DNA from 3 places in the Silvimonas soli genome. Region 2 is predicted to be linked to each of the others. Evidence: predicted binding sites of a transcription regulator. Region 2 holds the regulator's gene; each other region holds the start of a gene.

What was found. The regulator FNR, encoded in region 2, switches genes on or off when oxygen is low (the NO sensors DNR and NnrR bind a similar motif). The targets are predictions, from matches to a motif close to TTGATNNNNATCAA.
Region 1: a site for FNR is predicted at 2,304-2,317, ahead of pflB (formate C-acetyltransferase). Genes of this name have one in related genera too.
Region 3: a site for FNR is predicted at 5,269-5,282, ahead of N7220_RS18695 (bacteriohemerythrin). Genes of this name have one in related genera too.

What each region holds. Positions count from the first base shown of each region.
Region 1 is NZ_CP106736.1:4,359,249-4,366,476, forward strand. It holds gene pflB (formate C-acetyltransferase) at 1-2,140, opposite strand, end outside; gene N7220_RS20000 (peptide chain release factor 3) at 2,504-4,096, opposite strand; gene N7220_RS20005 (PAS domain S-box protein) at 4,153-7,059, opposite strand; gene N7220_RS20010 (ATP-binding cassette domain-containing protein) at 7,066-7,228, opposite strand, start outside.
Region 2 is NZ_CP106736.1:253,581-260,808, forward strand. It holds gene N7220_RS01090 (response regulator) at 1-155, opposite strand, end outside; gene N7220_RS01095 (sulfite exporter TauE/SafE family protein) at 236-979, opposite strand; gene hemN (oxygen-independent coproporphyrinogen III oxidase) at 1,004-2,401, opposite strand; gene fnr (fumarate/nitrate reduction transcriptional regulator Fnr) at 2,619-3,365, shown strand; gene N7220_RS01110 (hypothetical protein) at 3,460-4,086, shown strand; gene N7220_RS01115 (phasin family protein) at 4,206-4,760, opposite strand; gene N7220_RS01120 (YjfB family protein) at 4,942-5,121, opposite strand; gene dnaE (DNA polymerase III subunit alpha) at 5,280-7,228, shown strand, end outside.
Region 3 is NZ_CP106736.1:4,066,876-4,074,103, forward strand. It holds gene N7220_RS18665 (Crp/Fnr family transcriptional regulator) at 1-396, opposite strand, end outside; gene N7220_RS18670 (Hsp20 family protein) at 724-1,179, shown strand; gene N7220_RS18675 (GGDEF domain-containing protein) at 1,415-2,410, shown strand; gene N7220_RS18680 (hypothetical protein) at 2,528-2,773, shown strand; gene N7220_RS18685 (hypothetical protein) at 3,134-3,970, shown strand; gene N7220_RS18690 (I78 family peptidase inhibitor) at 4,422-4,724, shown strand; gene N7220_RS18695 (bacteriohemerythrin) at 4,747-5,232, opposite strand; gene N7220_RS18700 (extracellular solute-binding protein) at 5,621-7,228, shown strand, end outside.

The sequences.
Region 1 (7,228 bases), 400 kb from region 2:
GCTTGTCCATGGCAGTTTCAACGGCTTCAGTTGCAGCACAAGCCGAACCACCACCTTCACCGTGCGGGCCAAACAGACCGTCAATCGAGGCAGCCAGAGTCTTGATACGGTCTTGCGGGTTGTGACCCAGCGAGTCCGGTGTCATCGAGGCTGTCCATGAAATACCATCCAGCGCAGCTTCGTATGGAATCTTCGAAACTGAGAAGCCCGCAGCGATAAAGCCGTTTTCATCCCGACCATTCATTGGGTTGGCACCCGGTGAGAACGGTGCACCTGAACGGCGACCATCTGGCGTGTTACCGGTCTTCTTGCCATAAACCACGTTAGAGGTAATGGTCAGTACGGACTGGGTTGGCGTGGCGTTACGGTAGAAGGCCGGTTGGGCTTTGATCTTCTTCATGAACGATTCGGTCAGCCATACCGCGATGTCATCGACACGGTCGTCGTTATTGCCGTATGCAGGGTAGGTGCCTTCGATCTTGTAATCGACAGCCAGACCGTTTTCATTACGGATAACGTGAACCTTGGCGTGCTTCACGGCCGACAGCGAGTCCGCTGCGACTGACAAACCGGCGATACCACATGCCATGGTGCGCAGGATATCGCGGTCATGCAGGGCCATTTCGATGCGTTCGTATGCATATTTATCATGCATATAGTGGATGCAATTGAGCGCCGTGACGTAAGTCTTGGCCAGCCAGTCGAGCATCAGGTCGTACTTGGGCAGGAGTTCGTCATAGCTCAGCACATCACTCTTGATTGGCTCAAAACCCTTGGCCACGACTTTGCCGCTCTTTTCATCCACGCCGCCATTGATGGCATACAGCATGGCTTTAGCCAAGTTGACGCGAGCGCCAAAGAACTGCATTTGTTTGCCTACGGCCATTGCCGAAACGCAACATGCAATTGCGTAGTCATCGCCCCATTGCGGGCGCATCAGATCGTCGTTTTCGTACTGGATGGCAGAGGTATCAATCGACACCCTGGCGCAGAATTCTTTAAAGCCCTGCGGGAATTGAGTTGACCACAACACAGTCAGATTAGGTTCTGGTGCAGGCCCGAGGTTGTACAGGGTATGCAATACACGGAAGCTACACTTGCTGACCAGAGGGCGACCATCCAGGCCAACGCCACCAATCGATTCGGTAACCCAGGTCGGATCGCCGGAGAACAGTTCGTCGTACTCTGGTGTGCGCAGGAAACGCACGATCCGCAGTTTCATGACCATGTGGTCAATCATTTCTTGCGCTTCGGCTTCGGTGATGCGGCCTTCTTTAATGTCGCGCTCAATATAGATATCGAGGAAGGTCGAGATACGACCGATAGACATAGCTGCGCCGTTTTGTTCTTTCACGGCAGCCAGATAGCTCAGATACAGCCATTGCACAGCTTCTTGCGCGGTAGCAGCAGGACGAGCCAGGTCAAAGCCGTAGGACTTGCCCATTTGCTTGAGTTCAGCCAGCGCCTTGATTTGTTCCGACAGTTCTTCACGCAGACGAATGACTTCTTCGGTGAACGGAACGTTATCCAGTTCAGCCTTTTCACGTTTTTTATCCGCGATCAGGAAGTCCACGCCATACAGTGCCACACGGCGATAGTCACCGATAATACGGCCACGTCCATAGGCGTCAGGAAGACCGGTGATCACGCCCGAACTGCGGCAAGCCATGATTTCCGGGGTATAGGCATCAAATACGCCCATGTTGTGATCTTTACGGTATTTGGTAAAGATTTCGGTAATCAGCGGGGACTCTTCAAAGTGGTAGGCTTTGAGGGAGTTTTGCACCATGCGCAGACCGCCGTTTGGCATGATGGCGCGGCGCAGCGGGGCATCGGTTTGCAAACCAACAATGGTTTCCAGATCTTTGTTGATATAACCTGGGCCGTGCGAGGTAATCGAAGAACCAACCTGAGCGGAGACTTCCAGCACGCCGCGTTTGCGTTCTTCTTTCAGCAGGACGGAGAGTTCGTTCCAGAGTTGGGTGGTGCGTTCGGTCGGTCCGGCAAGGAAGCTGTCATCACCATCGTACGGGGTATAATTTTCCTGGATAAAATCGCGGGTAGCGACTTTTTTCTGCCACTCGCCAGCGGTAAAACCACGCCAGGCTTCAAGCTGCAGATTAACTTCCGGTGCGTTCATGGTTTGATGCTCCTTGGTGACTGTCTGTTTGACATAAACCTTCAGACTACTCCCCCAAAGGGTTCACCTCAGGGGCCTTAGATGCAGTTAGAATAGCACCGCGCCACGGGGAAAGCCTGGCAAATATCTACACAGATCAAGAGCTTATTGAAGCTGGAATTTATTGATCTGCGTCAATAATTTGACTGGGAATGTGATGCAGAATGAATATTCTCGTAGTTTTATTTCGTAGTTTTTGCTGGTGTTGAAGAGACAATTGCAGGAAGTGTCCTCTAAGGCTCGAACAGAATCGGCAGATTGCAAGCGCAATAAAAAAAGCACCGGATAGCCGGTGCTTTTTTTATTGCGCTACAACCAGAGCCGTTAAAGAGTAACGGCGTGTTCCCGCGTTTCGTGGAACACGATTTCGGGCCAGCGTTCCTGAGTCAATGCCAGGTTGACCCGGCTGGTTGCCAGATAGGCCAGGCTATTGGCTGCGTCACGGGCCAGATTGTTTTCGAGCGCCCGTTCAAATTCGGCCAGGCGTTTGGCATCAGCACACGAAGCCCATCGCGCGGTATAGATGGTCACCGGTTCAAACATGGCATCAACGCCGTATTCGTTGGCCAACCGGCTAGCCACCACTTCAAACTGCAGCACGCCCACGGCACCCAAAATCAGATCCGAGCCATTCAGTGGCTTGAATACCTGCACGGCGCCTTCTTCACCCAGTTGCTGCAAGCCTTTCTGCAATTGCTTGATTTTCAATGGGTTGCGGATACGTACGATGCGGAACATTTCCGGTGCAAAGTAAGGAATGCCGGTAAAGCCCAGCACTTCGCCTTCAGAGAACGAATCGCCAATCTGGATGTTGCCGTGGTTGGGCAAACCAATAATGTCGCCAGCATAGGCTTCTTCGACTTGTTCACGCCCTTGCGCCATAAAGGTCACCACCGAATTAGCCGCGATTTCCCGGCCCAAGCGCAAGTGCTTGAATTTCATGCCCCGTTCAAATTGGCCAGAACAAACGCGCAGAAACGCAATCCGGTCGCGATGGCGCGGGTCCATATTGGCCTGAATCTTGAACACAAAAGCAGAGAACTTCTCTTCGGTTGGCGAGACTGCACGCGCTGTAGCATCACGCTCTGCCGGAGCCGGGGCCCAGTCAATCAGTGCGTTCAGAATTTCACGCACGCCAAAGTTGTTGATGGCCGAGCCAAAGAACACCGGCGTCAGATTGCCGGAGAGGAACTCGCCCAGATCAAACGGGTGCGAAGCGCCGCGCACCAGATCCAGTTCCATGCGGGTTTGTTCGATTTCCAGCGGAAACAACTCATCCAGGCGTGGGTTATCCAGGCCTTGAATAATCTCGTCAGCGTCACTGGAGCGGCCTTCGCCCGACTTGAACAGCAAAACCTGGTCGTTGAGGATGTGATACACCCCGCGGAAAGTCTTGCCCATGCCGATAGGCCAAGTGACCGGAGCGCAGCGAATCTTCAGGACTGATTCGACTTCATCCAGCAATTCCAGGTTGTCGCGCACTTCACGGTCATATTTATTCATGAACGTGATGATCGGGGTGTGGCGCAAGCGGCAAACGTTCAGTAACTTGATGGTTTGCTCTTCCACGCCTTTGGCCGCGTCAATCACCATCAGTGCTGAATCGACAGCGGTCAGCACGCGATAGGTATCTTCTGAGAAGTCCTGGTGGCCTGGAGTGTCGAGCAGATTGACCACGTGATCGCGGTAATCAAACTGCATGACCGACGATGCAACCGAAATACCGCGTTGCTTTTCGATATCCATCCAGTCCGAAGTGGCAAACTTGCCGCCTTTCTTGCCCTTGACGGTACCGGCGAGCTGAATCGCACCTGAAAACAGCAACAGTTTTTCAGTCAGCGTGGTTTTACCGGCATCGGGGTGAGAAATGATGGCGAAGGTACGGCGGCGCGCAACTTCGCGAGCAATATCGGGCATGGTCTGGGGCAGTTGAAAGCGAAACCGGCAATTGTACGGCAAAGCGTCGGTGGCGGCTAACCGACGGTGCTGGCCGTCAGTTGTTGCTCCATTTGCAGCAGTACGGTAAATACCGCGCCTCCGTCGGGGTGGTTGCACGCGGTCACGCTGCCGCCGTGGTCTTCCATGATCTGCTTGCTGATTGCCAGCCCAAGACCAGTGCCGCCAGCCTCGGCCCGTACCCGCGCGCTCTGGATGAACTTGTCAAAGATGGCATCCAGTTCGTGTTCCGGAATGCCGGGTCCATGGTCACGCACGGTCAAACCGACCGCAGCGGCGCCTGATGCCAGCGTCGCCTGTTCCAGATAGCGGATTTCGATAACGCTATCGGGCGGACTGAACTTGATAGCGTTGGATAACAGATTAACCACCACCTGCATCAGTCGCGCCTGGTCAAATACGGCGTAGAGCGGTTCGCTGTCGTCTTCAATATCCAGCCGCAGATTGAGCGTGCTGAGTAGCGGGGCAATTTCAGAGGCAGCGCCTTGTACTGCCAATTGCAGGCAGTGCCGGGTTTTGTCGTAGCGCATCTTGTTGGCTTCAAGACGGGACATATCCAGCAAGTCATTCAGCAGCACCAGCAAGCGGTTGCCGCTGGAATGAATGCGCTCAAAATAGCGCCCCAACGCGCCTGGCTCACCGCGACTGGCCTTGGAAATGCCCATTTCCGAGAAACTCAGAATTGCGTGCATCGGCGTGCGCAGTTCATGCGACATGTTGGCGAGGAAGGCCGATTTGGAGATATTGGCTTCTTCCGCGGCATCTTTGGCTTCAACCAGCTTGCGTTCAATATCTTTCAGATGCGAGATATTGGTCAGGAACGCAAAGGCGTATTCCAGGTTGTGTTGCTCATCCAGAATGGCGGCCGAACTCACCAGGAAAGGCTGACGCTCGCCATTGGCGTCAACCAGCGTCACCTCAGACAACCGGTTTTCACCGGCACTATCGTTGACCAATGACACCGGGAAAATCTGCAGTGCGGGCTCGCCCCAGATGGTGTGCGGCTGCTCGCCGATCAAGTCTTCGCGCCGCAAGCCCAGCACCTGGCAAAAGGCGTGGTTTACATCGACGATATGACGATGGGTATCGATCAGGATAAAACCGTCGGCCGTGGTATCAATAATGGTGCGTTTCAATCGCTCGGACTGGCGTAGCGCCTGTGCGGCAATACGTTGGGCGGTGACATCTTCGATGACCGTGATCATGCCTTTGCCAGGGTCGCCAGGCACCAGTGCTTTGGCGTACATCATGGCCCAGAAGCCTGAGTGATCGCGGCGGAACAATTCGATTTCGCCGCGAAACACACCGCCGGTATTGATGCGGGCCCAGATGGTGGTGGCTAGCTCGTTGTAACGCGCCTCAGACCCATGAATGACCCGCGTGGGCAGACCAATGATGTCGCTGGCGGCGTAGCCGAACAATATTTCAAAAGCCGGATTAACCAGGCGAATGGTATTGCGCACCGACAACATGATGGCCAGCGGACTGGCATCCAGCACTGTACGGATTTCTGCCGTGCGTTCCAGCACTAGATCTTGCAAGTGGTCGCGGTGGCGCCGCAGTTCGCGTTCGGAGTTTTGTTGCTCGGTGATATCGCGCACCGTGCTGCAGATATACGCTTCCTGAAAGAACTCCACGTAATTGAAAGTGATTTCAACAGGCTGCAGCGCGCCTTCCTGATTACGCTGATGCGTAATGTGGACCATCCGTTTTTCGAGTCGCAGACGCTGCCAGAATTCCTGCCATTGCGGGTCGGTAATGTGTGGATAGAGATCAAGAAAACGTAGCTTGAGCAGTTCGTCGTGGCGGTAGCCTGTGGTGGTTGAGGCCGCCCGGTTGGCGTAACGCACAAACGCTTGGCGATCAGCCCACAAAATAACGTCTGGCGCTTCATCAACGGTGAACTGGGTAAGGTAGAGCCGAGACTCGATCTGCTCGACTCGCTTGATTTGCCGTAGCAGCAAGAACAGCAAAACGCTCACGACCAGGATCAGCACCAGTGCCGATACGGCGCGCCCCAGGAGGTCGCTGTGAAATTTCTGCAGCACGATGTCCAGATCGGACGTCACCATCACGATGATCGGTAGTTCGCCTTCCGACACCAGGAAAGTAACCAGCGTGTCGCTGCCGGACTGGGTGCTGTCCATGTAAAACGCGCCGTGATTCTGGCGGCTTTGTTCAAAACGCGAGACATTGGCGCTGCGTAAATTGCGGCCCAGTTCTCGGGTATCCAGCGGGTAATTCAGTAGCAAGATGCCGTCGTTGCGCAACAACTTGATATGCGTGCCCGCTGGCAGCTTGAGTGAGCGATAAAAGCGGTTGAAATAGTCAGGCTCGATGCCAGCGACCACCGCGCCGCCAAAACTGCCGTCAGGCCGGTCAACGCGATGTGAAACCGGAATATTCCAGGTAGCGGTGATTTTGCCAATCAGCGGGCCGGAGACCAGAAAACGCGGGTCGGTGCTGTCGCGATGGTATTGCAGCCACGCGCGATCAGAAAAGTCGATATCGTGTGCGCCCGGATGCGCTGCACTACTGCGCACCACACCCTGTTCATCGACCGTCACGATATCGCTGATTTGCGGAGTCAGCCGCAACTTGTTGCGTAGCTCGCGGGAGATTTCCTGCGCGTCGGCATTGCCAACACCGCCAGCAATTTCCAGCCGGTCCACCGTGCCTTGAATGGCTTGCTCGGCCGAGATGAACGTGCGGGTGGTGTGCTCATCCAGCGAGCGGGCCAGCAGCAGATTCTGCCGCCGCGCCTCATCCAGACTGGCATCGTAATCACGCAGGGTGAGCCAGGCGAGTATCAGTCCGCAGATCAGCAACAAGATCACGTAAAACGCCACCAGCCCGACTCGCATCGGGCGTAGTGACGATTGGCGCGGCAGGGTGGGTCCGCGTGGGCTGAACAGCCAGGCCATGAATGTTTAGCGCCGCGCTTCCAGTTGTTCCCAGCGTTCCAGCTTTTCCATCAAGCTGGTTTCAATGAGTTCTACCCGATTTTGCATCTCACGTGCCTTTGTTGGGTCGTTCCGGTATAGATCCGGGCTTTGCATTGCATCGTGCAAACTGACTTGTTCCTCTTCCAGC
Region 2 (7,228 bases):
AACATCACATCAGCCTTTCCATTTTTGTAAGCTTCAAGCGCTTCGAGACCATTGCTGGCCTGGGTGATTTCCACATCCCATTGCGGCGGCAACGCTTTGATCAGCATTTTGCGTGCGATAGTGGAATCGTCGACAACGAGGATCGGCGTGGGCATGCTGGGTTTTGACCTATTCAACGATGCTAAAGGCATAAGCTGACAGATTTTAGTTCAGTTACGTTGCACTGAATAGTCTGTCAAAGGACTATATGACTAAATAGCAGCAGTGAAACCAGGCGCCAGATACCAAACGACACAAATAACAATCCTGCCACAAGCCTGACCAAAGGCTTGCGCAACAGAAGGTTTGCACGCCCCGCCGCCTGGCCAATCAACAACAGGTTTGGCAGTGTTCCCAGCCCAAAGGCAAGCATTATCAGGGCCCCTCGAACGACACTGCCGCTAGCCAAAGCTGACAAGCTTGCGGTGTAGACCAAGCCGCAAGGCAACCAGCCCCATAGGCCACCGATAATAAACGTGTCTCGCCAGTGCCTGACAGGCAAGCGACGCGCCAGTAAGGGCTGAATTTTTCGCCAGACGGGCCGACCAACGGTTTCCAGCCGAGTCACCCAGGTCGACCATCCAGCCAGATACAAGCCCACCGCAATCAATAGCAGGTTGGCCAGTACAAACAGGACTACCTTGATCGACTGCAGCGAAACAAGCGCCGGCAACGAACCAATGGCACCGACCAAAGCCCCGATCAGCGCGTAACCGCCAATCCGGCCCAGATTAAAACCGAGGTGATAACGCAAGCGCGGACCTGGCGGCAACTGCAGGCTGAATGCAGCAACCACCCCGCCGCACATACCAAAGCAGTGACCACCGCCCAGCAGGCCGGCCACGAAAAAAGCAAGAAGGTCAAAATCGTGCAAATCAGAACCCTGGCAAAGAAAACAATCTGCGGCGGCCTCAAGGCCAGCCGCCACGGCGCGTTGCACGCCGCATGCCGGTCTGAGCTTACCTTAAACCAGGCGCGAATAGCTCGCTGCGGTGGTCTTCTCGCGCAGATGACGGTCGAACACCATCGCAATGGAACGGATCAGCATGCGTCCTTTAGGCGTGACCTCAATGCCCTCTTCGCTCAACTGCAACAAGCCGTCCTGCTCCATCTGTGACAGCCGCCCCATTTCGGGGGCGAAGTAGGTTTTGAAATCCAGTAACCAGGCGGTTTCAATCTGTCCAAAATTGAGGTTAAAGCGACACATTAATCCGTGAATTACCGAACGGCGCAGCAAGTCATCCATATTCAAAATATACCCGCGCTCAATTGGCAATTGATTACGATCGAGCATCTCGTAATACTCATCGATATTTTTTGAATTCTGAAAATACCCGGCCCCAACCTTACCAATTCCGGATACACCAAATGCCAGCAAATCAGATTCCGCGTAAGTTGAATAACCCTGGAAATTACGCTGCAAAGTACCACGGCGCTGGGCAATGGAAAGATCATCATCCGGCAATGCAAAGTGATCCATGCCGATATAAACGTAACCAGCGGCAGTCAATTTGTCGATGGCTGCATGCAGTATATCCAGCTTGGCCGATGAGTCGGGCAATGCGGCCGTATCAATGCGTCGTTGCGGCTTGAAGCGCTCAGGCAAATGGGCATAATTATAAAGCGCAATGCGGTCTGGATGGATGTCCAGCACCCGGTCGATGGTTTGCATGACACTAGCTACAGACTGGAACGGCAGGCCATAGATCAAGTCGATACTGACTGAACGAAACCCGGAAGCGCGCGCGGCGTCAATCACCTTGCGGGTCTGCTCTTCACTCTGAATCCGGTTAACGGCGCGCTGCACTTTCTCGTCAAAGTCCTGAACGCCAACACTCACCCGGTTAAAACCCGTTTCAGCCAGCAACGCTATTTTTGATAATTCAAGTTTGCGCGGATCAATTTCGATTGAATATTCGCCATCCGTCAGAATGTCGAAATTATCATTAATTGCGCGCATTAAAGTGGCTAGTTGGGTTTCCGGCAAAAAAGTCGGTGTACCACCCCCAAAGTGGATCTGGCCAACCTTCATTCGGTATGGCAATATATTTACGTGAAGCTGTATTTCTTTTTGTAGATACTCTGTATATTTAACTGCCTGTGATTCATCTTTGGTAATCACTTTATTGCAAGCGCAGTAATAGCAAATCGTATTGCAAAACGGCAGATGAAAATATAAAGAAGCAGGCTTGTCCGCCTCACCTACACGCGAATGCAACAGCATCTCGCGATAATCGGCAGTTTCAAGCTCGGCAAATCGGTCTGCGGTGGGATAAGACGTGTAGCGAGGGCCTTTGCCATCGTAGCGCTCGACAAGAGATCGATCGAATTCGACCTGCTGGATCAACGGTGTTGTATGCATTTGTCCTACCCCTAAAACACAGGGTAAAGATTTTGCCTACATCTGGGACATAGTTACTTGATCCAAATCAATACGACTCGCATGATGCTAGCATCTACTGCGAGGATACGTGACCTGGCTCAATAAGCGGCACAGAATTCGATGAAGCGGCACACAGGATTGTGTAAGGGTGCCGCTGCAATGGCGTAAAAATTTCAAGTCATAGTGGAACAACATCATGCTGTCACCAATTCAGTTACGCGAAACCGGCCTCAAGCAACTGCGGCACGCCTGCTCAAATTGCAGTTTGCGTGAACTGTGTCTGCCCATTGGCTTGTCGCCCGAAGAAATGCGACAAGTTGATCAATTGGTCAGCCAGGGCCGCCCCATCAAGCGCGGCGAAGCACTCTACCGTGCCGGTGAGCCGTTCCATGCACTCTATGCAGTGCGCCTCGGCTTCTTCAAAACCAGCATCGTTTCTGAAGATGGTCGCGAACAAGTGACCGGTTTTCACATGAATGGTGAGTTGATGGGCATGGATGCAATCAGCACCGACCATCACACTTGTGACGCAGTTGCGTTGGAAGATAGCGAAGTATGCGAACTGCCCTTTGCTGAAATCGAATCCATGTCGCGCCGTATTCCCAACCTGCAACGCCATCTTTACAAGATGATGAGCCGCGAAATCGTCCGCGATCATGGCGTAATGCTGCTGTTGGGCAATATGAAGGCAGAGGAACGGATTGCTGCGTTCTTGCTCAATCTCTCGCAGCGCTTTGCCTTACGTGGCTATTCGCACAGCAGCTTTCATCTGCGCATGACGCGCGAAGAAATCGGCAGCTACCTCGGCCTGAAGCTGGAAACGGTAAGCAGAACCTTATCGCGCTTCCAGGACAATGGTCTGATTCGAGTACAGAACAGGCTCATCGAACTGAAAGACACCGAAGGCTTGAAACAATTGATGAACAACTGTCAAAGCAATTGACTGCCTGATTCCAATGCTCACGCAAGTTTGCCTGGTTGCCCCAGCGGCGCTCGCATCCTCCATCCTTGGCCGCCTGGCGCGATCAGGATTGGGGGTGCCGGTATTTCCGGCAGAAACTCCAACTGCTTTGCCGCCTGCACCCACCCCCGACAGCACGTTGGTGTTGGTGAACCCGCAAGGGCTCGCGGAATATCTGGCATGGAAAAGCCAAGCCGATGCACAGGGCTGGCATCTGCTGGATATAGCCGGCAACTTGCAAAACCCCCTCGGGCAAATCTACGGCTGGATGCTCGCTGTCGGTGCAAAGCACAGTGACCTTGCAATAGCCGAACCCATCATTGCAGCGTTGTCGCCAGCCCTGCCCAACGCATGGCTTCACGCAGGCGGCCCCGGGGCTGGCGCGTTTTTGCAGACCACAAGCGGTGCCTGCCTAATGCAGTCTGGAGAGGTCTGGTTGTGGTTACAGCGCGCGTTGCAGCAACCCGGCAGCACGCCGTTTGATCTGCAGTCTTGGCAATACCTGGTTCACGGCGGTTTTGAGAAGCTGCAGCGAGAGGCGCGGGATTACCTGGCCCTCGACACCGAGCCGTTCACTCCATGGCACGCCGCGCAAAGTGGCCTCTTGCTCCAAGGTAGCTCTAATGCACTGGCGAGGGAGCTAGCACAGTGGCTGCTGATACTCCCAGTCGTCCCAAGCCCGTCCGCCGCAACCGCGTCCTGACACTTCAACAGCACAAGGCTAAGCCAGTATCGGTGGTGCGTTGGCAAAAAAAATGGCCCTCGTCAGAGGGCCATAATCGCAATCGGCAGATATGCGCTTTGAAACGTTAAAACATTTGCTCAAGCAGCTTTGCGACGACCGTTCGCCGCAGGCGCTGCTTTAGTCACATTCTGTACTACAGTGGCAACCCACTCTTCGCTCTGCTTGCGCGCAGCGGCTACTGTTGTGCCATAAGCGTCCAGCGAAGCCGCTACGCCATTGCGCAACACTTTGATGCCTTCGGCACCGGCGGGCGCTTGATCAGCGAATGCGTCAAATCCGGAAAGCACCTCATCGCCAGATTTTTTGACTTGCTGTTCGACCAATTCGCTCAAGGCCTGTTGGGTTGCTTGCGCAATGCCAATGGATTCACGCCATGCGGCAGTGGCTTTTTCAATTAGCGGCTCGACCAGGCCACGCTGTAATGCCAAAGCACCCTGCACATCTTTGGTCTGCGAGAAGGCTTTGATCGCCTCAACGTTATCGGCAGCCACAGTCTTGGCAAAGCCCAGCTGCACGCCCCACAAACGCTCCGCACCGGCCAGAAAGGTCTGTGCGTAATTCAAGGACCGCTCGATCCCGACTTGTTGAGCGCGGGAAAACTCTTCGGCAAAACGGTTGGAACCAAACGTCATGATCTTTCCTTTAGGATTTGTGCAACGCAACATCTGGAAGCATTGTGGCAGAACGCCGATACATGTCAATGCAATATTTGTGCGGCGCACAAAATAATCTTCAGACGAAAAAAAACGACCCTCAGGTCGTATTTTTAATCCGGTGGCTGAACCACCAACTCACGCGCGGGGAGACTCCCCATTACGCCTTGGTATCTACCGCGTTGCCCAGATTAGTCGGGTTGTTATATTGCGGCACCGGCGGTAATGCCTGCAGCAAGCTCAGCGCTGCCGAGGCCTGCGCGTCGTTGGCTTTTTTCATTACCCCGACGCCAACAGCCACGTTGGTCGCTGCGGGTTGCAGAACCAGAGAATTTAGCAAGCTGCTTGCCGTTGATGCAGAAGATGCGGAATCCATAAAACACTCCCATTGATATCAACAACATAACGTAACTTTGGCCACCGAGCAAGCCAGAGGGATCCCACACGCGCACTCCTCGGGGCATGCCTGGCACGGCGAGGGGTGATAGAATCGGCGCTATGAATACCCCTGCATTTATCCATCTCCGCCTGCACTCCGAATTCTCTGTGACCGACGGCATCGTGCGCATTGACGACGCGGTAAGTCATGCCAAAGCGTTAGGCATGCCCGCTGTTGCCGTATCGGATCTGATGAACCTGTTTGGCATGGTCAAGTTGTATAAGTCCTGCCGCAGCGCCGGTCTCAAGCCCATTGTGGCGCTGGATACATGGATCGAAAACGAAGAAGACCGCGACAAACCGACCCGCGTGCTGTTCGTTGCGCGCGATCGCGGTGGTTACGGGCGCTTGTGCGAGTTGCTGACGCGGGCCTATCTGGAAAACCAGTATCGCGGACGGGCTGAGCTTAAAAAAGCGTGGCTGGATGAAGGCGACAACAGCGGTTTGCTGTGTCTGTCTGGCGCCCATCAGGGCGAAATCGGCCAAGCCTTGCTGAATGGCAATCTGGAAGGTGCCAGAGAGTTGGCGCAATGGTGGCACGCTCGCTTTCCAAATGCGTTTTACCTGGAACTGCAACGCACTGGCAAGCCAGAGTGCGAAGTCTCCGTGCAAGGCCATCTTGATCTTGCCTCCGAACTGGATTTGCCCGTCGTCGCAACCCATGCCATCCAGTTTATGGCACCGGACGATTTCAAGGCGCACGAAGCCCGGACTTGCATTGCGGAAGGCTACGTCGTCTCCGACAAACGCCGCCCGCGTAATTTTACTGAAGAGCAGTATTTCAAAACACCTGCTCAAATGCAGGAGTTATTCAGCGATATTCCGGAAGCGCTGGCCAACACCATTACCATCGCTCAGCGCTGCAATATCAATATCGTGCTGGGCAAAAATTTCTTGCCGCTGTTCCCTACTCCGGAAGGCATGACGCTGGATGACTTCCTGGTGCATCAGGCCAAAGAAGGCCTGGAGATGCGACTGGCGCAGCTGTATCCGGATCAGGCCCAGCGCGATGCCGAACGCCCGCGTTACCAGGAACGGCTGAAGTTTGAGACCGATACCATCATCCAGATGGGTTTTCCGGGCTACTTCCTGATCGTGGCCGACTTTATTATCTGGGCCAAGCAAAACGGCTGCCCGGTGGGGCCAGGCCGGGGTTCGGGCGCGGGTTCATTGGTGGCGTATTCGCTGGGTATTACGGACATCGATCCCACCGCCTACGCCCTGCTGTTCGAGCGCTTTTTGAACCCGGAACGGGTTTCCATGCCCGACTTTGATATCGACTTCTGCCAGGACAACCGGTGGCGTGTCATTGAATACGTGCGCGGCAAATATGGCGCCGAAGCGGTGAGCCAGATTGCCACTTTCGGGACCATGGCCGCCAAAGCGGTGGTGCGCGACGTGGGTCGTGTGCTCGATTTACCGTATATGTTTGTCGATGGCCTGTCCAAGTTGATTCCAGCTGCGCCAGGCAAGCAATACAGCCTGGACGATGCCACCGAAATGGTGCCAGAACTAGCCGTACGGGTGCAAAACGAAGAAGAAGTCGCCGAACTGTGGGAACTGGCCAAAAAGCTCGAAGGCCTCACCCGTAACATCGGCATGCATGCCGGGGGCGTATTGATTGCTCCGGGCCAGATCACCGACTTCTGCCCGGTATACCAAGCCAGCGGAGTGGATTCGTCACCCGTCTCCATGCTGGATAAAGATGACGTTGAGCAAGTCGGGCTGGTGAAGTTCGACTTTTTGGGCCTGCGAAATCTGACGATTATCGAACTGGCCCTGCAATATATCAAAGAGCAAACCGGCGAATACATCGACTTGATGAGTCTCGGTTTTGGCGATCAAGCGGCCTACCAGGTTTTCCGCGATGCCAATACAACTGCGGTATTTCAGGTTGAATCGGACGGCATGAAACGGCTGCTGGAAAAACTCCAGCCTGACCGTTTTGAAGACATTATCGCGGTCTTGGCACTCTACCGCCCGGGCCCGCTGGGTTCCGGCATGGTTGA
Region 3 (7,228 bases), 690 kb from region 2:
GTCATGCATGGAGCCTTTGCGATCAATGACCGGGATGAAATTGATGACTTCATTCGGCCATGTGTAGCCCGCAACCGCACGTAATCCCGCGGCATTGGTGGTGCTCATTTCGATGGAACCCGAAAGAATGATTTGAATCTCGTCGCAGGGCTGGTTTTGGGCAAACAACAACTCGCCATGCTGCCAACTGCGCAGCACGCCGGCATCGCATAGTGCATCGATGGCGTCCGCTGGCCATGCCCGCAGGCAAGGGTTGCGGGTAAATGCATCGTGAATAGCCGCGCGTATGCCCTTGTCCAGATGTCGACCTTCCTTTCTGAAGTGACGAGAGACGTCTGAAAAAACAAATGCCGCTTCTGGGCTTCCTTGGCTTGCTGTTTTGTGCCGTGCTTGCATGCTGTTTGCCATCACAAATTGCACTTTGGTTATATTGTATTTGTTTTATATATCCTTAATTTTGTTGGTCCAGGAAAGACTTGTTGCTTCTGTGCTTAGCGCTGGCAGGTTGGCCGCGACCGAGCCAATGGCAATCGGCACCCAATTGCGGTCCGGTTGGCGAGCAAAAGCGGGGGTATATCGGGGCAGTCAGTGTTGTTTCCAATCCGGAAAATTACTCAATCCGGTAACGCTTGAAAGCGGGCATTACGGGCTTATCTCGATTCATAGCGGGGGCTCACGGTGAGACCCGCACCCGATATTGCTTGCACTTTGAGGATATGAAACATGCGTACTGTTGACTTTGCTCCTATCTACCGCTCGGCCATTGGCTTTGACCGCATTGCCCAATTGTTTGATGAAGCGCTGCGTGCCGAAAACACCCCAAGCTACCCGCCCTATAACATTGAGTTGGTCGCCGAAGACCAATACCGCATCACCATGGCCGTCGCCGGTTTTAGCCGCGCCGAACTCGATATCGAACAACTGCGTGACACGCTGAAGATTAGCGGCAAGAAACAACGTGGCGAAAGTCGTCCCACCTATCTGCATAACGGCATTGCCGCCCGCGATTTCGAGCACAGCTTCCGCCTGGCCGATCACGTGCGCATTGAAGGCGCGACGCTGGAAAACGGCTTGCTGAATATTGAATTGCGGCGCGAAGTGCCAGAAGCATTCAAGCCGCGCAAAATCGCCATCAACGGCGATAACGTCGAATATCTGGAAAGCCGCGCCGCCGCGTAATCCAGTCAGTTGATCTGTAGACAAAGCCGGGCCATGTGCCCGGCTTTTTGTCGTCTGCCGCTATCAATCGTTAGTGAACTGTCACGTTGTAATAGCTCTGGCGGCGACCGATTTAGCGATACCGAAACCTGGCGTGATCGCGCTATTTGCGCTGACCTGTGCGGATTTTCATCTAAGGTAAAAACAGCGTGCGCCAGGATAGCCAACAGCAGGGCACGCAATGGGGGGAGCGGTTATGTCGGGCAGTCGCTTGCAGGTGCCAGAAGCCAGCGGTGCGCGTAACAAGGAAGAAGTCATTCTGCTCATGCTGTGTGCATTGAGCATTCCCAGCATTTTGCCCTTTGGAATCTTCAGGCTGTACCAGCACAACTGGCTGCTTGGCGCCATTGATCTGACTCTTGTGCTGGGCATGAGCTGTGTCATGGCGTTTGTCTGGTATAGCCATCGGGTACGTTTTGCCAGCGTTGTGGTATCGCTGTTTTATTCCACCGGAATGCTTTTGATGATTCACCTCAAGGGCATTTCGATGACGTATTGGGCATATCCGACCATGATTGCCACGTTTTTCTTGCTGCGCCCGCTCATTGCGTTGGCAATCAATACAGTGTCTCTGTTTGGGCTGATGGCCTTGTTGTACGGGCAAGTGTCCACACTGGATCAGTTCACGATTACAGTCAGCATTGTGCTGATCAATTTGTTCTCTTATATTTTTTCCAAGCGTACGGCGATTCAGCACGGCGAGTTGAACCGGCTGGCCGAACAGGACTTTCTCACCGGCGCCGGCAACCGGCGTGCGCTGGAACGTAGCCTGGCTAGTTGTGCCGAAACGCAGCAATCGCACGGCGATACCAGTTTGTTATTGCTGGATCTGGACCATTTCAAACAAGTGAATGACCACTTCGGCCACGCTGCTGGCGACCTGGTGTTGGTGCGGTTGTGTGAGTTGATTCGCGAACGCGTCCGTAATTCGGACCAGTTGTTCCGATACGGCGGCGAAGAGTTCGTCGTTATTGCCTGGGGGGCCAGTTTGCAAGCCGCCGGTGATCTGGCCGAAGATTTACGCAAACTGGTGGCTGCAACCGTCATGCTGGAAGACTGCCCGCTGACGATTTCCATTGGCGTGGCAACCCTGCGCGAACAAGAATCCCCGGCGTCCTGGCTCAAACGGGCCGACCGGATGCTTTATCTGGCCAAGCAGTCGGGGCGCAACGCCGTACGTATCGCCGAATAAACGTTTCAAGCCAGCGTTCAGCTCCCAAACCGTCGCCCCGGTCGGTCTGGCGCCATAACTTTCAGACCCGGCAGCCATTTCGGGCTATGCTGGGCGCTTTCCTGCGCAAGGTGAACCATGGAACTGGTCTTCGAGGGTTTTTTAATCCATGCCTACGGCGTGCCATTGCCAGACGGCAAGTGGATCGCCGCGACCAGCCTTGACCGCCTGCCAACATCCACTGAAGACGTGCTGGAAAGCGCCTTTGGCACTCAGCGCATCAATCGCAGCAAAGTCTATGACACTGAAGAAGAAGCCGCGCTGGTGGCGCTGGAAGCTGGGATTGAAATCGCCGGCAACGGGCGCGATGATTTACTGGATTAGCTTTTAACGACACCTCACCCCGTTGCCGGGCGATAGGCAACCACCGGGTTAACTCCCGTTCTCCATACAGCGTCGATCAGCTTTTTGTTTGTTTTGCTAGCAGTTGCTTGCCGCATTGGTTTGGATTGATATCTAACCTTTTCCGGCAACCGGATTCGCTCTTATTCCCGCTTTGCACGTAATCAGTTGCACAACCGATACAGTCATACGATCCCGCATAAAAGACGCTATCTCTTGCTTGTGGCATGAGTAAGAATGGCGGCGTTCAAAAATAACTATATCGGGATAAGCGTGAAAGCATTGAATCGGGGAGGCAATACCTGTAAACGCAGCGCCGGGCTAGGGCGTATTCATTGCAGAGTGATTAAGCAATGGCATTCGGTCAGAACAGTACTGACTTTGTCCGGCGTATTGGCGTTTCTGGCATTAAGTGGCTGTGCCTCCGTGACAACAGGTTTGCATCAGACCATTGCAATTGACGCCCAGCAAGGCCAAACCCAGGTAGCCAATGCGCATTGCCTGTTATCCAATAATAAAGGGGAGTGGTGGGTGTATACACCTGCTACCGTGGCGGTGCATCGCTCTTTTGGCAATCTGAAAGTCAAATGCGAGAAGGAAGGCGTTGAACCTGGCCAGCTGGAAGTCGAGTCATCTACCAAAGCCATGGTGTTTGGCAATGTCTTGATCGGCGGGATTATCGGCGCCGCAATTGATACTGCCGACGGTTCTGCTTACGACTACCCAGACCGCATTGTGGTGAATATGGGTAACGCCAACCCCGCTATCCATGTAGACACAAGCAACACCCAGAGTTCGCCCAGCGCCACCACCACGGCGAGCGCGGTGCCTGCACGACCGGCCGCCCCGATAGAAGTCGCGCTGGTCCGCCACGGGCATGCTGGGCAATGGCTGTTGTTATCTACACACGCGCAATGGGATAAAGAATGCCATTCCCGTCCGCCACCCGAAGTGGTGATGATGGGCGTGCCAGAGCATGGGCAAGTGGAAATACGTAAAGCGACTTTCCCGATCCGCAATAATTCGAGCGGCTCTACCGAATGCTTCGGCCTGATGGTTGATGGGGTCGGCGTTTATTATCAGCCGAATTCCGATTTTCATGGCAATGAAACCGTGCGCTACAACGTGAATAGCCGGAAATATCCTAAAGTTATGGCGGCTGCGGTGACGGTGGAATAAACCACTTTCCATCTAATCAGACGCCACGCCATTGCCGTTCCGGTATTTAGAAAGGGTCTACGGCTGTGATTCGATCCTCGCAGGCGTAGAACCTTTTTGCTTTGGTGCCTTGCTATCGATATGCGTGTTTCAGTCCGCTAAGCAGATTGTCGGCTTTGCCGGCTTGGTATTGTGTGTTGTTTACAATTAAAGTTGATTTTCAGTAAACGAAAACTGTGGATTGAAATTGCGGAATTGAAGTTATTGCGTAATAAAGAAGCGCAAAGATCAACGCCAGAACTCAAGTCAGGTTTGGCCATTTTCACGCCGTTCAATCGTCGTGTTTTTTGTCCGCTTTTTCATTCAATAAACAGTAACGGAACGACGTTTCCCGCCGCTTGGACACGGCCCAACCAGGCAAGACCAGCCGCGTCTGCTATGGTGATGTTTTAAGTCCTCACATGCAGCTGCCATGCACTCAATTTTTCCATCTCTCTGTTTGATTTTGCTGGCCGTAGCGCTTGCCGGTTGCAGTGCCAGTCAACCCGACGCCATGACTATGGCTTCACCCGGTGCTTGCAATGCCGAGCCGGTACAGGCGCTGGTCGGCAAGACCAGCACGCCCGAACTGGTCGAAATGGCGCGTCAGCAATCCGCCTCAAAACTGGTGCGCGTCATCAAACCTGGTGATGCGGTCACGATGGATTTCAACACGCAGCGTTTGAATCTGGATGTTGACGAAGCCGGTGTAATCAAAAAGGCCGCGTGTGCTTAGACCGCTTGCGGCCTGGCGTGCGCTAGCCCGCTATCTCCGACCAGAAGCGATCCAGCCAGTTTTTCTTTTGCCACTTGGGTTGGGCGCCGCGCTGCAAAAAGAAGCTGGAATATCGCTGATCGCCTTCCTGAATGTGGTGGGTAAGCCAGTTGCGCAGAAAATGCAGCAGTTCAAAGGTAATGGCGTCGCCTGCAGCTACCCGTTGCTGAAAGGACTCCAGATCGGAAATCAAGACTTCGTGGTGCTGTTTGTGGTTCTCGTAATCCGGGTAGCCCAGGATACGCATCAGGCTTTCTTCTACGGTGAAGTGGATCTTGGTGTAGTCGGCCAGCCTTTCCAGCGTGGCAATAGAAGCAGCGCGCCCGTGATGTTGATGGATGGCGACATGTAGTTCGTTAAGCAGGTTCACCAGCACTTTATGTTGTTCATCGATTTCCTGAATCCCTACCGACAAGCCTTCATGCCATTGCACCAGTGGTTCCATGTGACTTTTACTCTCATTTGTCATGACTGCTCATGCTGAGGAGGTGAGGCTAAAAGGACTTTGATCTTGGTCAAAGTGTGGCGGAGACATTGCGGAAACTACCAAGCGTCCAGTCATCATTACGAGAAATCAGCTGCGATGGCGCGCGGGATGCGAGTCAGCCAGGACAGGCTCTGCTGCAAAAAGAGGAAGTGGTGAGGGTAAGGTGTAGGAAATAATCCTTTCTATTTGTGAAAGTAATTTCAGCGAAAAAGGCCATAAAAGCGACAAGCAAGATTGTTTTAGTAAGTTTGTTGCCTCTGTATCGAAAATCAGATGGCATTTTGAAACAGTTCCATATATGGTTTCAGCAATAAAAAGAGCTGTATATAAGTTGTTCTCAGTGTGGAATCAAAATCAACCGGTGCCCGTCATGTCTATCCAGAATCGCCTCCTGCTGTACGTTGGGGTGCTTAACCTCGTCGGCTTTTTCATCGCCTGGACCCTCATTGCCAGCCTGGGCTTGACCGGTGCTGGCGCCATTGTGCTGATCGCCCTGATCACGCTGGCCGCAGTACTGGCCGGGGTGTACGCAGCAACAGCCTGGACCTTGCGTCCGCTCAACCAGATGCGCACCGCGCTAACCCAACTGGTGGAAAAGGGCGGCGACCTGAACATGCGCCTGCCTGCCAAAGGCGCGCCAGAACTAGCCGATATCGCCAATGCGTTCAACCATTTTGTGGCTGATCTGCAAGTCACCTTCCGCGAAGTCCAGCGTGATATGGAAAGCCTCTCGCTGGGACTGAAAGAGCTGACTGGCGTGACCGCGCAACTGGTGAAAGATGCTCACGTGCAGAGTGACTTTGCCTCGGCCTCGGCGGCTGCGGTGGAAGAAATCACTGTCAGCATCAACCAGATTGCCGATAACGCTATCGACGTCGATCACGTGGTGAAAGAAACCACTGACCTCTCAAACCACAGTGCCGAAGCGGTGCTGAGGGTGTCGGATGAAGTCTCGACCATGGCGAAATCCATGGAGCAACTGGGCGTCACCATGGGTGACCTCGGCAAGAATTCGCAAAAGATCGGCACCATCGTGGTGGTGATCAAAGACATCGCCGAACAAACCAATTTGCTGGCATTGAACGCAGCTATTGAAGCTGCCCGTGCCGGTGAACAAGGCCGTGGTTTTGCCGTGGTGGCCGATGAAGTGCGCAAGCTGGCCGAGCGCACGGCTAACGCCACGCTGGAAATCGCCAAGCTGATCGATTCGGTCAACAAAGACACGCGCAATGCCGTGGACAGCATGTCTACCGCCAGCGGCCAGGTCACCGGCAGTGTCGAGAAAGCCGATGTCGCGCGCGAACACATGCTGGAAATAGGCACGCGCATGCAGCACATGGCCGAAGTGGTGCGCGGCATTGCCGATGCCACGCAAGAACAAACTTCCGCCACGACCACCATGGCGCGCTCGTCCGAGCAAATCAACGTGATGAGTCAGGCGTCAGATTCCGCCCTGCAGCAAGCGCGTCGCGCGCTGGAAGGTCTGGATAAACGCGCGCGCGATCTGATGTCGGTGGTGGGCCGTTTCCGCCTTGAAGACATTGAAGTGCTGCACGGCTGGTTTGCCTCCAGCGGTGCGCGCGCGGTGGCGGAAATCAAGATGCGCCTGAACCAGATGGGTCACCACTGGGCCGATATGCACAGTGGTAAAGATGTGCCGGGCATGCTCAAAACTGCCGTTGAAAAAGGCAAGTTGCCGACCGCCGCTGCGTTTGGCGGGGTGAAGATCCAGAACTGGGCAGGCAAAGGTGTGCTGGCTGATCTGGATGAAGTGGCCAGCGAACAAGGCTGGAACCGCATTCTGCCGAGCGTGCTGGATCGCATGATGCAGGCCGAAGGCAAATATGTGGCCGTGCCGCTGGGCGTGGCCCGCGTGAACGTGCTGTGGGTGAACTCCAGCCTGGTCAAGCGCGTGGGTGTGACCCAAGCGCCGACCAGTTGGGATGATTTCTTCGTGCTGTGTGACAAGCTGATGGCC